Regions from separate parts of the Lysinibacillus sp. NPDC094403 genome, predicted to be linked through region 1. Evidence: riboswitches for the same ligand, from Rfam matches in the RefSeq annotation. Region 1 holds a riboswitch; each other region holds the start of a gene.

Evidence for each region. Region 1 has a riboswitch for S-adenosylmethionine ahead of ACQKMV_RS20905 (bifunctional homocysteine S-methyltransferase/methylenetetrahydrofolate reductase). Riboswitches for the same ligand answer to the same signal wherever they lie in the genome.
Region 2: it holds a riboswitch for S-adenosylmethionine, as region 1 does, so the genes downstream of both, ACQKMV_RS21500 (Na+/H+ antiporter NhaC family protein) here and ACQKMV_RS20905 (bifunctional homocysteine S-methyltransferase/methylenetetrahydrofolate reductase) in region 1, are expected to answer to the same signal.
Region 3: it holds a riboswitch for S-adenosylmethionine, as region 1 does, so the genes downstream of both, ACQKMV_RS22645 (O-acetylhomoserine aminocarboxypropyltransferase/cysteine synthase family protein) here and ACQKMV_RS20905 (bifunctional homocysteine S-methyltransferase/methylenetetrahydrofolate reductase) in region 1, are expected to answer to the same signal.

The regions. Positions count from the first base shown of each region.
Region 1 is NZ_JBNNTL010000021.1:29,612-32,892, reverse strand. Features, by position in the region: gene metH (methionine synthase) at 1-363, opposite strand, end outside; gene ACQKMV_RS20905 (bifunctional homocysteine S-methyltransferase/methylenetetrahydrofolate reductase) at 356-2,203, opposite strand; SAM riboswitch class I at 2,292-2,391, opposite strand; gene ACQKMV_RS20900 (protoporphyrinogen oxidase) at 2,517-3,281, opposite strand, start outside.
Region 2 is NZ_JBNNTL010000023.1:24,967-28,247, reverse strand. Features, by position in the region: gene ACQKMV_RS21505 (peptide-methionine (S)-S-oxide reductase) at 1-392, shown strand, start outside; gene ACQKMV_RS21500 (Na+/H+ antiporter NhaC family protein) at 798-2,081, opposite strand; SAM riboswitch class I at 2,191-2,299, opposite strand; gene ACQKMV_RS21495 (hypothetical protein) at 2,682-3,068, opposite strand; gene ACQKMV_RS21490 (hypothetical protein) at 3,088-3,281, opposite strand, start outside.
Region 3 is NZ_JBNNTL010000028.1:11,597-14,877, forward strand. Features, by position in the region: gene ACQKMV_RS22645 (O-acetylhomoserine aminocarboxypropyltransferase/cysteine synthase family protein) at 213-1,514, opposite strand; SAM riboswitch class I at 1,633-1,746, opposite strand; gene ACQKMV_RS22650 (glycerol-3-phosphate acyltransferase) at 2,043-2,675, shown strand; gene ACQKMV_RS22655 (DASS family sodium-coupled anion symporter) at 2,868-3,281, shown strand, end outside.

The sequences.
Region 1 (3,281 bases):
TGCCCCTGCTACAAAACGTGGCCAGTCGGATGTTGAAAACTCATCCACTGCTTTGCGTGCAATTTCCACAGCCCGTTTATTGATTTCTTCTGCCTTCGCACCAAGATCATATTCATTTAATACAAGTGGTGTACCTCCAAATGTATTTGTACAAATAATATCTGCTCCAGCCTCTAAGTATTTTCGATGAACTTTTTCAAGCACATCTGGTCTAGTTAGCACGAGATTTTCATTACAGCCATCATATTCCTCGCCGCCAAAATCCTCTGCTGATAAATTTTCATTTTGTAGCATTGTACCCATTGCGCCATCAAGAATTAAAATTCGTTTTTCTAGTTGCTCTTCAATCAAGTGCTTAGCCATTTATACTTACCCCTTTTTTCTGTTCATCCAATTGCTCAATAAATTTCATTAATTCTAGTGTCATATCGTAGCGTAAAAATGGTGTGATGAGGTAAATTCCATTGAAATATTCCGCTGCTACTTCTACTAATTCTTTGGCAATTGCAATCCCTTCTAGTGTTGCGCGTTCCTTATCATCCCCACAAGCCTTCATACGCGTTAACGCATCATCTGATAGCTTGATGCCCGGTACTTCATGATGTAAGAACTCCGCACTTTTATAGCTCGTTACTGGCATAATACCTATATAAATTGGTGTTTCTAAATGCTTTGTTGCCTCGTAAATTTCCACGATTTTTTCCTTTGTATAAACAGGCTGTGAAATAAAATAATCTGCCCCATGTTCAATTTTCTTTTCTAATCGAGAGACAGCTCTATCCAGCACACGTACATTAGGATTAAACGCAGCAGCTACAGAGAAATTCGCCTTTTTACGAAGTGGTTTCCCTGAGAACGATACACCTTCATTTAATTGTTTTATTAATTGGATTAGCTCCATTGATGATACGTCATAAACGCTAGTTGCCCCTGGGAAATCGCCTACCTTTGTCGGATCTCCAGTAACTGCTAAAATATCATGAATCCCTAGTGCATTTAATCCCATTAAATGTGATTGAAGACCAATTAAATTACGATCTCGGCATGTTATATGTGTCATCGGGCGTACCCCGTGCGTTTCTTTCAGTAAGGCACCCATTGCGACATTGCTAATCCTTGGGGAAGCAAGTGAATTATCTGCCATCATGATGACATCTGCGCCCGCCTCATATAATTTTTTTGCCCCTTTAATAAAGCCCTCAATCTCTAAATGTCTTGGTGTATCTAATTCCACTATAACTGAGCGTTCACGTTTTACTTTTACATGTAATGGCTCGTAATTTGGTGGCTCTGCTTCACGTAAAACCTCTACTTTTTCGGGCTTCGCGTACTTTTCCTCTACTGGAGATAGCTCCTCTAAGTACTTTTTCACAGCAGCAATATGCTTTGGTGTCGTACCACAGCAGCCACCAATTAAACGCACCCCCTGGTCACGAAGTGCTACAGCTGCTCGCCCAAAATAATCTGCCTCTGATTCATAAACGACACGGCCATCCTCCAAGTCAAGAAGAGAGGCATTCGGATATGCCGACATAAAAGCCTTTTCAGGAAGCTCTACACCTTCAAATGCTTGAATAGTATGGTGCGGACCTAAGCGACAGTTAACACCTACGATATCAGCACCTAGCGCTTCAAGTTCATGTAAAGCGTTATTTAAACTCATTCCATTTTGTAAAACTCCTGGTTCATGCATAGAAACTTGAGCAATAATCGGTAATATTGTTTTAGTTCGTAGCATTGTTAAAGTTGCTGTTAGTTCTTCAAAATCATAATATGTTTCAAGTAAAAGGCCATCTGGATTTCCTGCAAGTAAAACAGTAGCTTGCTCATCAACCGTTGCTAAAATTTCCTCTAACGTTGCGTCACTCTTTCGAATACCGCGGATTCCCCCAATAGTACCTAAGACAAATTGTCCATCCTCTGCCGCCGCTCGTTTTGCAATCGTTATAGCAGCTTCATTAAACTGCTGCACACGAGATTCTAATCCATAGCGGGCTAATTTTATTGCATTAGCACCGTAAGTGTTCGTTTGAATAATATCGGCTCCAGCTGCTATATATTCTCTATGAATCTTTTCAATTAATTCAGGTTTTTGTATATTCATTTCCTCATGGCAGTACTCCAAGCCATAACCATATAAAACTGTACCAATTGCACCATCTGCTGTAAGAACATTTGTTTTTAACCTTTCAAGCAATCCCATGAAACTAGCCTCTCTTCCCTTATTTATGAAAATAAAAAAGCCTTCTTTTACATAAAAAGAAGGCTTTAACGTTTCGTAATTGTTTTCCTTCTCATCTTCGACACAATGGTCTTCTGGATTTAGCACCTGACAATAAGTTGGTTGCTGAAGCTTCATAGGGCCAGTCCCTCAGCTTCTCTTGATAAGAATTTAGTATGAATTTTTTAAATAATTAAAAGAATCATAACGTTTACAAACGATTGAGTCAAGACTATTTCACTGAACACAGGATAATTTTTGCGAAAAATATAATATTTTGATTTATATCAGACAATTACGATAGTTTTCCAGCAAGTTCTTCACCAATTTTTTTACCATTTTGAATACATGCACCTATGCCTACTCCAAAATAAGAGCATCCCGCTATCGATAAATTGGGATAGTTTTTCTCAAGCTCTTGCACTAAACCTTGCAACGCTTCACGATGTGCCAAATCATACTTCGGCATCTGGTCAATCCATTTTGTCACATCGACAACAGTTGGTTTTTCCTCAATCCCCAAGCTTTTTCTTACATCCTCTAGGGCAACAGCTGCTAACTCTTCATTTGTCATTATACGCAATCTTTCATACGCAGGGTTAATGCTCTTATAAAAAAGTCGTACAAGTAGTTTTCCTTCGGATGAGGTATGTTTCCACTTACGACTTGTCCACGTTGCTGCATTACAAATAACATCTGAATTATGGGATACTATATAGCCTGTTCCATCTGCTGGTAATCTATTATCAGGTACATCAAACCCTAAATAAATCGTAATTGCGGATGCAGTATTGAATTGTTCAAAATAACAGTTCAAAGATTTATCCTGCAATAAGCTTTGTACCGATTCATTTGGCAGTGCCATTACAACATGATTTGCTTCTATCATTTTACCGTTTGCTAATGTAACAAGGTATTGATTTTCCTGCTTTTTAACACTAGTAGTGGCAATTCCTTTTATAACTTCTACATCCGTTAATGTTTCTTCAAGCCTATCAATTAGTGATGATAAACCATTTTTAAATGAAATAAATTTTTTATTGGATGCTTTCACAAATTG
Region 2 (3,281 bases), on a different contig from region 1:
CAGAAGCAGGAAGAGCTAATGGAACAAGTCATACACTTGAGGGTGATTATGATGGTTATGCCGAATGTGTAAAAACAGGATTTGATCCGACAGTTGTAACAATCAGGGAATTAATGGGGTATTTATTTGAAATCATTGACCCATACAGTTTGAATAAACAAGGACAGGATGTTGGCGAGAAATACAGAACAGGAGTATATAGTGAAAATCCTGAACACTTAGAAGAGGCAAAGGCGTTTCTTTGTGAGAGAAATGATTACGACCTTATTGTTGTTGAAGTATTACCTCTTACAAACTATATAAGAAGTGCAGAAGAACATCAAGATAGGTTAGCTAGATGTCCAAATGATTATTGTCATATTCCAGAAGAAATATTAAGTAAGTATAAGTAGGGGAGATTATTAAAAGATGGTTTATGGGATCTATAGTTTTCAGAAATGCTTTACCATATTATAAGGGGAACAGAACTGTTTAATCATTTTCAACGTTCGGGCGCGATTGTTTAATTAGCATCTCTGTTCTTATTAAACTAAAGAAGGATTTACTAAAGACCAAGTTAATCTACTAAATGCGTAGAATCAACTTGGTCTTTGTGTATTAACAGCAACAATCTATAAGAAAACAGCCAATAAAAAATCCAATCGTTTTAATTATTTTTCTCAAAACGATTGGAATATTTCAATGTAAAATGACGGCGGATATCACTGAATCGGAAAGGAGTTCGCATAGGATGTTAGCCTAAGCACAAAGCCTATCCAGACGCAATTATGCCGAAGTATAATTGATAGTGGTGAAATTCAGGCTTTCTTTTTTGCAGGGTATCCGATGAGGATCGCGATGCTCCCGCAGATTCCTATAAGGATTGGATAGAAAGAGTATTGTAGCATGCTCACTGGCGATATTCCAGCTACGCTTGCGGCTGCTAGGAATTGGGCTCCGTATGGTAGAAGGCCTTGAATCGTACAAGAGAAAATATCTAATATACTTGCGGACTTTCTTGGCTCAATCTCATACTGTTCAGCAATATTTTTTGCAAGTGGACCAGCAATTAAAATAGCTATCGTATTATTGGCTGTAGATAAATTAGTTAGGCCCACAAGGCCAGCAATCCCAAATTCAGCACCCTTTTTCGATTTTATTCTTCGTGTCGCAAGGTGAAGCAGAAAGTCAATTCCTCCGTTAAACTTAATAATCTCCACCATTCCAGCTATTAATATCGCAAGAAATGCCATTTCATACATGCCTGACATTCCTTCGCCAATCTTTTGCAAAAGGTTCATTAAATGATAGCTACCATCTGCTAAACCAACAGCCCCGGCGAGAACAATCCCAAATGCTAGAACAAGGAAAACATTCATTCCAACTAACGCAAAAATAATAACTAACACATAGGGAACAATTTTTACCCAACTATAGCTTAAATGCTCTACTTGTGCTGTCGTTTCACCCATTGTGATTAACCCTAAAATAATGCTCGTTACAATAGCTGCCGGCAACACAATCCAAAAATTCACCTTAAATTTATCCTTCATTTGTGCGCCTTGTGAACGAACGGCAGTAATTGTTGTATCTGAAATAAAGGATAAATTATCGCCAAACATCGAACCGCCAACAATCGCCGCCATTACTAAAGCCATGGAAAACTCTGTATGCTCGCTTATCCCAACTCCAATTGGCGCCAGTGCAACAATTGTTCCTACCGATGTACCCATTGATAGGGAGATAAAGCAGGCAATGATGAACAAGCCTACGACAAGCAGGTTTTCCGGAATGACCGACAAAGCAAAGTTAACAGTGGAGTCCACTGCCCCCATACCTTTTGCTACCTCTGAAAAGGCCCCAGCCAAGAGAAAAATAACAACCATCAGCATGACATTTAAATTTCCTGCGCCTTTGCAAAAAATATCAACCTTTCGCGAAAACGATTCTTTTCGATTCATCGCCAGAGCCACAGCGCCCGAAATGGCGATGGCTACAATGACAGGAAAGGCATAAAAATCACCTGTAATAACTCCTGAACCAATAAATAAAATTAAAAAAACAACAAATGGGATCAGCGCCCATGGATTCTCTTTCTTCATTGTTCTACCTCCAAAAATTAAAAAGGGACACGACCTTTGCCCATTTTTTTACATAAAAAAGACCTCATCTTGAAACAACAAGAAGAGGCCTTATATCTATAAAACACTCCTCTTATCTATCAAGCCATTGCTTGCTGGATTTGGCACAGTAACTTAAATCACTAAGTTCCGCTGCCGAGATATCATCGGGCCAGTCCCTCCATCTCTCTTGATAAGAAGCAAAAATATTATATTTTTTTCACAATAGTATTAGAATAAAATAAAAATTCAATATTTGCAACATATTTTTAAACAAAGTATAAAAAACTCTCGGAAAAGTCAGCGTTAAGGCGACCAAAGAGTAAAGTGTTAAATTATGGGTATTGGGATTTGAGCGTATTGGTGGAGAATGGAGAGGGTCATTTTTTAATTTGATTTTCGAGGTAAGACCACGCATATCTAAATATGAATCTTCTTAATTACAATAGGAAGCTACTTGAACAATAAATTAGTGTTTTGAACAATTAACGCGTCAGATATTTAGGTGGTGCGATTGGTGGGGAATGGAGTTTAAAGAGTTGTAGTATGGCTAAGAAGCCTAGTAAAACTAGACTTCTGCATTTAATTAGAGGTATTAAAGTACTCATAAAGTCCTTTTGAGAACCCTATGCCACCAGTAGGACCATTCAACCAAAGTTTAATAAATGTATTAACCTCTGATTGAGATCTATTTTGTAACAATCCACTTCTATCTATAATATTAGTGAATTTGGAGGTGAATTCCTCTAGAGTGATAACCTCGTTATTATCAAGTTTTTCCTCGTACATTCTAGTCAAATTTTGAAGTTCGTTGAATTCGTCTTCTCCTAAATCGTAGGCTAATATTTGGTCAAACACACCAAACATATCATAATTAGCTGCTAATTTTTGCAGTATTCTAATTTGAAAAGAATGTTTTTCTACTCTTTTTTCAAGTTGTGAAATTCTTTCTTCTGATGATAACGACATTATTACTTAACCTCCTAAATTAAAATGCAAAGAATGTAAAAATATTAGCGATAGTTCTAGCAGTCGATGATTTTACACCAACATTCATTAATGCTGATGCCACTGTATCCATAATAGCATCTTCAACTACGTCCCCGCGTCTAACTAAATCTTCTAATGCATTGGCGATTGTATTTGTATGTTTAGTGAATATTTTAGCTTCCGACTTTGTTA
Region 3 (3,281 bases), on a different contig from region 1:
TCGAACACTTTTCTTAATCCCTAGTATAAAACAAGGATTTAAGTAAGTCAATAATACTTATAAAATTACTTGGTATTAATTTTAAACAATTTCCTTACTCTCACCAAATGAGGCGAGCGGATGATGCAGCAACGTTTTACGCATTACCAAATGAGGCCAATCGAATGAGAAAATACGTAAACGCTACAACATTAACCAATGTTTTTTTATTATTATGCTTCTACTTGTTGTTGTGAAGCTGTTACTTGTTCAATAGCTTGTTCTAAATCTGCAATAATGTCCTCTATTGCCTCTAGACCGATGGATAAGCGAATGAGCGACTCGGTTACGCCAGTTTGGATTAGCTCTTCAGCTGATAGTTGCTGATGTGTAGTAGATGCAGGATGAATAATTAATGATTTGGCATCCCCTACATTTGCTACGTGCGAGAATAATTTCACACTATCGATTAATTTACGTCCTGCTTCACGTCCACCTTTAATACCGAAAGTAAGCACTGAACCGAAGCCATTTCTCAAATATTTTTTTGCTAAATCATGAGTAGGGAAATCTTCTAAGCCATTGTAATTTACATATTCCACAGATGGGTGGTTTCGTAAATATTCAGCTACTGCTAGTGCATTTTCATTGTGTTTAGGAATACGCAAATGAAGCGTTTCTAATCCTTGTAATAAATTAAATGCTGCATCTGCACTTAATGTTGGTCCAAAGTCGCGTAGTAATTGTACACGCAGTTTTGTGGCAAATGCAGCTGCTGCTGTGTCAATACCATAACGCAAACCATGATATGAAGCATCTGGTTCAGTAAAGCCTGGGAAACGTCCACGAGTCCAATCAAACTTCCCTGCATCTACTACAACGCCACCTAAAGTTGTACCATGGCCGCCAATCCATTTTGTTGCGGAATGAACGACGATATCAGCACCGAAGTCAATTGGTGTAGAGCCATATGGCGAAGCAAATGTGCTATCAATAATTAATGGCAAGCCGTTTTCATGTGCAATATTTGCTACCTTTTCAATATCTAGTACCTTTAAACTTGGGTTCCCGTAAATTTCAGCGAACACGGCCTTTGTTTTATCAGTAATAGCTGCTCGGAAATTTTCTGGATTTGTTTCGTCTACGAAAATCGTTTTAATACCGTAGTTTGGTAGTGTGTTGGCGAATAAATTATAAGTACCTCCGTATAAAGAGCTAGCTGCAACAATTTCATCCCCTGCACCTGCAAGATTTAAAATGGAAAATGCGATTGCTGCTGCACCAGATGAAAGTGCTACTGCTGCTGTACCGCCTTCTAATAAAGCGACTCGCTTTTCAAAAACATCTACAGTTGGGTTTGTAATGCGCGTGTAAATATTGCCAGCTTCCTCTAAGGCAAAAAGACGTTGCGCATGAGCAGTGTCTTTAAAAACGAATGCCGTTGAGCGATATACGGGTACTGTACGAGATCCTGTTACCGGGTCTGGCTCTTGGCCACCGTGTAACAGCAATGTTTCTGGTTTAAAATTTGTCATTGTATACCTCCAAATGGTTATTTTTTTACGATGGTACCGGAGATGAGGAGGATTTTTTCAGTAGAAAACAAAAAACCCTCTTCAGCTAAGAAGAGGGTTGCGGTTGCAAGTTTTCCTCCCCTTATCTGCCAGATCCAAATAAGAATCTGTAGGAATTAGCACCTTAGCAAGTTCGTCACTTACTGGTTGCCGGGCATCATAGGGCCTATCCCTCCGCCGCTCTTGATAAGAGTATGAGATTCAATTTCCATCGTTGTTACACAGTATAAAACATAGACTTTTTCTCTGTCAACACTAAAATTTTATTTTTTCCGAAACTTCTGTCTGCTTTTTTATGTAATACAAACGCATACACTATTTTAATATTTAATAGTTTATCACCAAAACGTGGGGTTGATTTCCGTTCCGACTGGACGCTTTCCTAGGGGCGTCCAGCCTCCAATCAAATTATATAAATGGTATAGATTTAAACAAATTTCACTCCTATCTTTTGGTGATGAGCCTATTTATTTAGAAAGGAGGACTTTTATGATAAAGGCCGTTATCATTTTTCTTCTTGCTGGTTATTTTATTGGCTGTATTCACGGTTCTAAAGTTGCTCAATTTTTATCCGGAGTAGATCTAAAAAAGTCTGGTTTTGGCAATGCAGGTGCCTCTAATGCAACACTTTCCCTTGGATGGAAATACGGTATCTTAGTTGCACTTATCGATATCGGTAAAGGCGTTGCAGCTATTATCGGTGCTCATGTCTATCTAGCAGATACTACACAATTAACAGAAGTACAAGTTTGGCTCTTTACCTATATCGTAGCTGCCGGTGTCATTCTAGGTCATAATTTTCCATTTTATATGGGCTTCAATGGTGGCAAAGGAACTGCTTCAATCATCGGGATATTACTTGCGGTCGATTGGAAAATTGGCTTATTTGCACTCATTTTATTTGTTATTTTATCTTTCGCTACGAACTATTTAATTGCCGGTGTACTTGAATTTTATCTTGTTTTTTGTACAGCCACATATTTATGGATTCCTGGAGTTGGCCCAACGATTATAGCCTTATTACTTTTTGGCATAGCGCTCATTTTGCATCTCGAAAATATTAAACGATTAATACAGGGAACTGAGCCTAAAGTGACCTCTGCATTCAAAAAGAAAAAATAATATCTTTTGGAAATTTTCGTCTTTTCTGTGACCGCATTTTTTCTCGTAACTGCCCGTTATCGCTATAAATTGAGAGTATTTCACATGTAAATTTTCTTTACAATAAATAAACAAATTACTTTCTTAATAAAGCATTTTACTAGCCGATGTTACAGGAAATAATATCCACGTTTATAGAAAGGATGAAAAAGTATGTCTACTTCTGAACAAGCAAAATCGAAACGTAATTTGAAGCCGCTCTGGATTGGATTAGCTTTCGCTTCACTAATTATCATTATTTTTTTACCTAATAACGGCGATTTACCTGTAGCTGGACAACGGGCTTTAGCTATCTTAGCTTTTGCAGTCATTCTTTGGGTTACAGAAGCTGTCTCCTATCCCGTTAGCTCTGCCATGATTATTGCTCTTGTTACAATTTTATTAGGGTTGGCTCCGTCAATGGAAGATCCAGCAAGAGCGCTAGGAACATCGGATGCATTAAAATTAGCATTAAGTGGATTTAGTAATTCTGCAGTTGCACTCGTAGCCGCAGCTCTTTTCCTAGCGGCAGCCATGCAAATTACGAATTTACATAAACGTCTTGCACTATGGATACTTTCACTAGTA